Linked DNA regions of Synechococcus elongatus PCC 6301. Each later gene encodes a partner of the first gene's protein in a complex. Links are inferred from orthologs where the notes say so. Each region holds a gene or a part of one and is shown on either strand. Other genes may lie near its edges.

Region 1 (3,131 bases):
GTTTGGCTTCGATCCCGATCAGCTGGATGCGCTGCTAGCCGCCTTGGTCGATCAGCCCTATCTCCGCTGCATTGGCCTGCATGCCCACATCGGCTCGCAAATTTTTGAACTCCAGCCCCATGCCGATTTGGCGGGTGTGTTGGTCGGGGCCTATGCCAAAGCGCTGGCTTTGGGCTTGCCGATCGCTGAGTTAAACGTGGGCGGGGGTCTGGGAATTCGCTACACCGAGTCGGATGATCCCCCAAGCATTGATGAATGGGTGCGGCAGGTGAGCGAAAGTCTGGTCGCAGCTTGCCAAGCCGCAGACCTGCCGTTGCCCAAGTTGATCTGTGAGCCAGGGCGATCGCTAATTGGTACCGCCTGCGTTACGGCCTACCAAATTGGCAGCCGCAAAGAAGTACCAGGAATCCGCACTTACCTGGCTGTCGATGGCGGCATGTCCGACAACCCTCGACCAATCACCTACCAGTCGACTTACCGAGCGGTGATCGCCAACCGCCTCAACGTGAGCGATCGCGAAACCGTGACGGTGGCTGGCAAGCATTGTGAGTCTGGTGATGTCCTGCTCAAGGACGCAGAGTTGGCTCCCAGTCAACCCGGCGATATTCTCGTCGTGCTGGCGACGGGGGCTTACAACTACAGCATGGCTTCGAATTACAACCGCATTGCGCGACCCGCTGCAGTTTTGGTGAACAATGGCGAAGCCCAAATCATTCTGGCGCGGGAGTCTCTGCAAGACTTGTTGCGACAGGATCGGTTACCAGTAGGGCTGCAAGCCTAGGCGACAGATTTGGCGCCGCAGCTGACTTCGATCACCCCTGGGCCAAGCTCCCAGGTGGGCAGATTCACGGTGCAAGGGCATGGGAGACTGGCTGACGCAGACAGGAACATGGCTTAGCAGCGGCTCCGGCCTGCTGCTGCGCAATGCCTTGGATATCAGCCTCGTCCTCATCCTCTTCTACGTCATCTTGGTGTTGATCGGAGAGCGGCGTACCCTTTGGATGGTGCGGGGCTTCATCGTACTAATGTTGGCAGCGGCTATCAGCAGTCGACTCAACCTCACCCTGCTCAACTTTGTTCTCAACAACTTAGTCATTGGCTCGGCTGTAGCCATGGCAGTCTTGCTGCAGTCAGAATTCCGGCGCTTTTTGGAGCAGTTAGGACGGGGGGAAGTTGCGGCGTTATTCCGCCCGAATGCGCGATCGCAACCTCGGGCTGGCGGTGTAGCTGAGGAGATTATTGAAGCTGTCAAAGAACTCTCCCAGAATCGTACTGGCGCCCTGATCGTCATTGAGACTGGCTCCAGCATCGATGATCGCGATGTGAATTCTCTGGGGGTGCGCCTCAACGCCGAAGTGTCAAGTGAGCTGCTCCAGTCCATTTTTCAAACCAGCACACAGCTCCATGACGGTGCAGTCTTGATTTCCGAGAATCGGGTGGTTGCAGCAGGAGTGATTCTGCCCTTGTCAGAACAGGTTATTTCACGACGACTGGGCACGCGACACCGTGCAGCTTTAGGAATTACCGAGCGGCTGAATCAATGTATTTGCATCGTGGTTTCTGAAGAAACGGGTTCAATTTCGCTGGCAGAACAAGGAATCCTGAATCGCCCGCTGACTAGTAGTAAACTCAAGGCATTGTTGGAAGAGCGCATGTCGCTTGCTGCCCAGCGGGAGGTCATTGCTCCTGATTTGCGATCGCTCTCTCGCTACCTTTACAGCTCTAGTCGTTCGGTTCTACGACACCTCAATCTCTTGGGTTCCCGCCGAGGTCGTCCATGACCTCTGTCTCTAATTGCGATTTACGTCAGCGCCCGCCCGACCTACTCCCCGATCGCCTGCCTAGCCACGTCGCGGTGATTATGGACGGCAATGGTCGTTGGGCCAAGCAGCGTGGCTTGCCACGAATTATGGGTCACCGGCGCGGGGTTGACTCCCTCAAGCAGCTGTTGCGCTGTTGCGATGACTGGGGTATTGGCGCCCTGACTGCCTACGCATTCTCAACAGAAAACTGGGGTAGACCTCACGAAGAGGTTGACTTTCTCATGACTCTGTTTGAGCGGGTCTTGCGCCGCGAACTTCAAGAGTTAATGGCTGAAAACGTTCGCATTCGGTTTGTCGGTGACCTCGAGAATCTACCGACATCGCTGCAACGAGAAATCGATCGCGCGACCTCAGCGACAGCCCAAAATGACGGAATTCGCTTCACGGTCGCGACAAACTACGGCGGCCGTCAAGAACTCCTCAAAGCCTGTCGTGAGATTGCGGCCCAAGTGCAGCAAGGCCAGTTGGCGATCGATGCCATTGACGAGTCGCTCCTCTCCAGTCATCTCTACACTGCCGGCGTCACCGATCCCGATCTCCTGATTCGAACCAGTGGCGAAAAACGGCTGAGCAATTTCTTGCTCTGGCAACTGGCCTATGCCGAAATCTACGTGACCGATACACTCTGGCCTGATTTCGATCGCTACGAGTTTTACCTAGCCCTGCGCGATTTCCAAAGTCGCCAACGCCGCTTTGGTCGCTTGACCTAGTGCCAGACCTGACTAGGGGCCACCGAGGATCACAGCTTCGAGATCAGCGCGGCTGAGGGAATATTTGTAGGCGCGAGTGAGATCCTGCCCTGCTTCGCCCGCCGATCGGTAACACACCACGATTTGATCCGTCCCCAGCTCAATCTCGGCAGACCAGTCAGTGTGCCGAAGACTCCAGCAGTTGAGAGCTTCCAAATCCTGAATGCTGCCCAAATCCCGCAACCAAGTTTCGATCGCAGGCAGGCTGTGATTGTAGAGCGGTGTTTCAGGAAGCGGCAGGGTTGTCATTGCTAGTGGGGGCGAGAAGAGCGGGCGTTTCGATCGCGGCAGGCTCGGAGTCGGGCAGGGCGATCGCCTGAACATCGGCTGCGGGAGTGGTGACTTGGAACCAACTGGGCGTTTGCAGTAGCTGCTCACCCCGCAGGAGTCCTAAGCCAATGGTGAGCACGAGACAGCCGACAACGGTCAGCGACAGCAAAAACAGAGCGAAAATTTCTCCTGCTGAGAGGGTGCGCTCACGATCACTAGTGACTGTGGCCACCCGTGGCTGGCGAGGACTGGGGTTGGGCAGGGCAGCAGCACGGGATGTCGTCCAGCG
Region 2 (3,302 bases), 750 kb from region 1 along the record:
GTTGCCAATAGGCATCAGCAATTTGTTGGCGATCACGGGCAGTCAGATTGGGCAGAGCTTGCAATTCCGACAGTACGGCATCGATATCAAAGCGATAGCGACCGAATTGGGCAATCTGCAGCAACCACCGTTTTGCTTCTGCGGGCTGCCGTTTCGCCAACTGACGCGCCAACTCATTGCTGGCTGGATAGCGAGGCCAGCGCTGGATCGTTGCTGGGGCGAGATCCCACTGTCCCAAGGCCAGGACAGCCTCTGCCTGCACAGGACTCTCGGGATAGGTATTGAGCAGTTGCCGCCAGGTTTCGCGGGGGTCTTGGCCCAGTTGCGTCTGAACTTGGGCACGGAGTTTGAGGATGTAGGGACCCAGCAGCGGATAGGAGCGTTCTAGTCCTTGCAGGGCTTGCAGGGCCGCTTGGGGCTGATCTGGGGCGATCGCCAGGGCGTAGAGAAAACGAGCCCGCTGACGAGTGGCGGCATCCATGGCAAAGCGCGATTGCCAGCGTAGCTCTGCAAAATCCGACTGACGCAGCGCGATCGCAGCTTCCGGGGTGGGCGATCGCCACCAAATCCCCAACAAGACAACGACTGCTGCCGCTCCAAGGCCACCTCCACCGACCAAAAACCAGGTACGCCGCCGGCGCCAGAGCGATCGGGCTGGGGGCCGAGTCTGGGATGTCGAAGGGGAAGAAGGAGCAGACATCGGCCTAGGGTAACACTGCAACCGCTAGAATCTTCTGCGGGTTCTCTTCACCCATCTCTATGGTCAGCCGTCGTCGCTATCGTTGGTTTGGGATTAGTCTGGCTGTCACAGCTCTTGTCTGGATTGTGCGAGGTCTGGGCTGGCTAGGCTTCCTGCCAGGCGCTATCCTCTGGCTACTCTTGTTAAGCTCTGCAGTTCTTGGATTGCAAGCACTCTACGCCCCCCGACGCTGGCGTTAACCCGGCCTCAGGATTCCGATCCTCTTGTTTTGTCCAACTGCAAAGGTGTGTGGAATGGTCTCAGCGACACGTTGGGAGACAGCGATTGAAGTTACTCCTTGGATCGCAGCGATCGCTGAGCAGGTTCCGCTGTTTGGAACCGATGGCATTCGCGGTCGCGTCGGTGAGCATTTGACAGCGCCACTGGCTCAGCAGGTCGGCTTCTGGACTGGACAGGTGCTGCGGCAAGCTGGGGGCGATCGTGGGCCAGTCGTCGTCGGCCAAGATTCGCGTAATTCCAGCAACATGCTGGCGATGGCGCTCTCTTCAGGGCTGGCCGCCGCGGGTGTGGAAGTGCTGCACCTCGGCCTGTGTCCCACGCCCGGTGTCGCCTACCTGACCCACCACAGTGAAGCGATCGGCGGGGTGATGATTTCCGCCAGCCACAATCCACCCGGCGATAACGGCATCAAGGTGTTCGGGGCCGATGGCAGCAAACTCGATCGCCAGCTCCAAGCCGCGATCGAAGCGGGCCTGCGCGGTCAGCAAACCAGCCTGCCAGCGACGACTTGGGGGCAACATTACTACCAGCCCCAACTCGCGGATCACTACCAAGCGGCGATCGCTCAATCCTTGGGACAGCGAGCCAACCTGCAAGGGCTCAAGATTGTCCTTGACCTCGCTTGGGGGGCTGCCGCCCTACTCGCTCCTCGACTGTTCCGGGAACTCGGCGCTGAGGTGATCGCCCTGCATGACCTGCCAGATGGTAATCAGATCAACGTCAACTGCGGCTCGACTCATCTGGCACGGCTACAAGCCGCTGTCCTTGAGCAGGGCGCAGACATGGGTTTTGCCTTTGATGGCGACGCCGATCGCGTTTTGGCCGTCGATGGACGGGGCCGTAGCGTCGATGGCGACCACATCCTCTTCCTCTGGGGACGGGAACTGGAGCAGCAACAGCAGCTTCCGGGTCAGGCAATTGTGACGACAGTGATGGCTAATCTGGGCTTTGAGCGAGCTTGGCAAGCCGTGGGTGGCGAATTTGTCCGCACCGCTGTCGGTGATCAGTATGTGCAAGCGGAAATGCAGGCTCGCGGGGCGATGCTAGGCGGCGAACAGTCCGGGCATATCCTTTGCCGTCACTACGCATTGACGGGGGATGGCACTTTGACAGCTGCCCATGTTGCAGCCTTAGTGCAAGCTAGTGGAGTTTCTCTTGCTGACTTGGTTGACCAGAGTTTCCGACCCTATCCGCAACTGCTGCGCAATGTGCGCGTGGAAGATCGCGATCGCCGTTGCAACTGGCAGAACTGCGCGGCTCTGACCCAAGCGATCGCAGCGGCAGAGACCGATATGGGCGATCGCGGCCGCGTTTTGGTACGCGCCTCCGGCACGGAACCGTTGCTGCGGATCATGGTGGAAGCCGAGGAAGCCCAGCAGGTTGAACATTGGACCACCCATCTCGTGCAAGTGGCGGAATCACACCTGCTCTAGCGCTAGACCTCTAGCTCTTCGAACTCGATCACCTGCCCTTCCCAGTCCTTGACCAGAAAGAGGAGGGGTAGTTGTCGTTTGAGCTTGAAGGGCAACCCTTGAGCTTGAATGCGGCTGAGGATCTGCTGCAGACCATCGCGATCGAAGGACACCTGCCGCAGGCGTTGGTGATCGCCAGGATTCGCCCCAGCGACCACATGCAGCTGGGTTTTACGCTTGAGGCGATACCATAGCCCATCCTGCGGGCGATCGCGACCCAAACGGGACGGGGCGGCGATGCCGAGAGATCCGTCGTACCCCAAACCAGCCAGGCCTTGTTCGGTGTTGTAGTAGTAATTCAGCGGCACATCCGCTGCCACCAGCCCCAGCACCCGCTCATAGAAAATCTGCGCTTGGGCTAGGTCCGAGACCAGAACAGTGTGAACCTTGGGCGTACTGCTCAGGAAGAGCCAGAGTGCCCCGGCATAGGCCGCCAACAGCCCGATCATGATTCCCTGGGTCGAAAACATCAAATCCCAAGGCACGAGGGAAGCCAAGAGTTGCGGCGAGGTCATGGTTAGCAAAGGGACGACAACCAGCTCCCAGCCTACCGACGGCGATCGCGATCGCAGGCAGAAGAACTACTCCATTCTCCGCTCTGCTTCATGAGCCTGGTGTCGAGCGATCGCCCAGTTCAGCACCAGACCTAGCTTCAGCGATTGAGGAAGTCGAGAATGCCGGCCGCGATGGCTTGGGACATCTGGGCGCGAAACGTGGGATCCGCGAGGCGAGGCGCATCCTCAGCCCCCGTCACAAATCCCACTTCCACTAAACTTGAGGGCATCGTTGTCTGGCGAATGACGTAGAAACGCGCTTGCTTGACACCACGATTGCGCATGTCGGGGAAGAAC

The links.
Region 2: the proteins of cdaA (region 1) and glmM are in contact, whole or in part, in a crystal structure (PDB 7OJS), measured with the Bacillus subtilis proteins. The link is inferred for Synechococcus elongatus PCC 6301 from one-to-one orthologs.

What each region holds. Positions count from the first base shown.
Region 1 is NC_006576.1:1,357,913-1,361,043, reverse strand. What follows is about bases 7-2,820. They hold cdaA (diadenylate cyclase CdaA), read left to right. Parts: upstream 7-860; coding sequence 861-1,781; downstream 1,782-2,820. Other genes in these bases: SYC_RS06600 (J domain-containing protein), read right to left, coding at 2,799-2,820; SYC_RS06605 (DUF3143 domain-containing protein), read right to left, coding at 2,546-2,820; uppS (polyprenyl diphosphate synthase), read left to right, coding at 1,778-2,533; lysA (diaminopimelate decarboxylase), read left to right, coding at 7-781. Also shown: more of lysA, read left to right, coding at 1-6; more of SYC_RS06605, read right to left, coding at 2,821-2,821; more of SYC_RS06600, read right to left, coding at 2,821-3,131. UniProt on the Bacillus subtilis protein: One of 3 paralogous diadenylate cyclases (DAC) in this bacteria, catalyzing the condensation of 2 ATP molecules into cyclic di-AMP (c-di-AMP). Upon expression in E.coli leads to c-di-AMP synthesis.
Region 2 is NC_006576.1:2,103,173-2,106,474, reverse strand. What follows is about bases 218-3,202. They hold glmM (phosphoglucosamine mutase), read left to right. Parts: upstream 218-993; coding sequence 994-2,412; downstream 2,413-3,202. Other genes in these bases: SYC_RS10435 (N-acetylmuramoyl-L-alanine amidase family protein), read right to left, coding at 3,104-3,202; SYC_RS10440 (hypothetical protein), read right to left, coding at 2,415-2,966; SYC_RS10450 (hypothetical protein), read left to right, coding at 760-939; SYC_RS10455 (transglycosylase SLT domain-containing protein), read right to left, coding at 218-700. Also shown: more of SYC_RS10455, read right to left, coding at 1-217; more of SYC_RS10435, read right to left, coding at 3,203-3,302. UniProt on the Bacillus subtilis protein: Catalyzes the conversion of glucosamine-6-phosphate to glucosamine-1-phosphate. Glucosamine-1-phosphate is used for cell wall biosynthesis.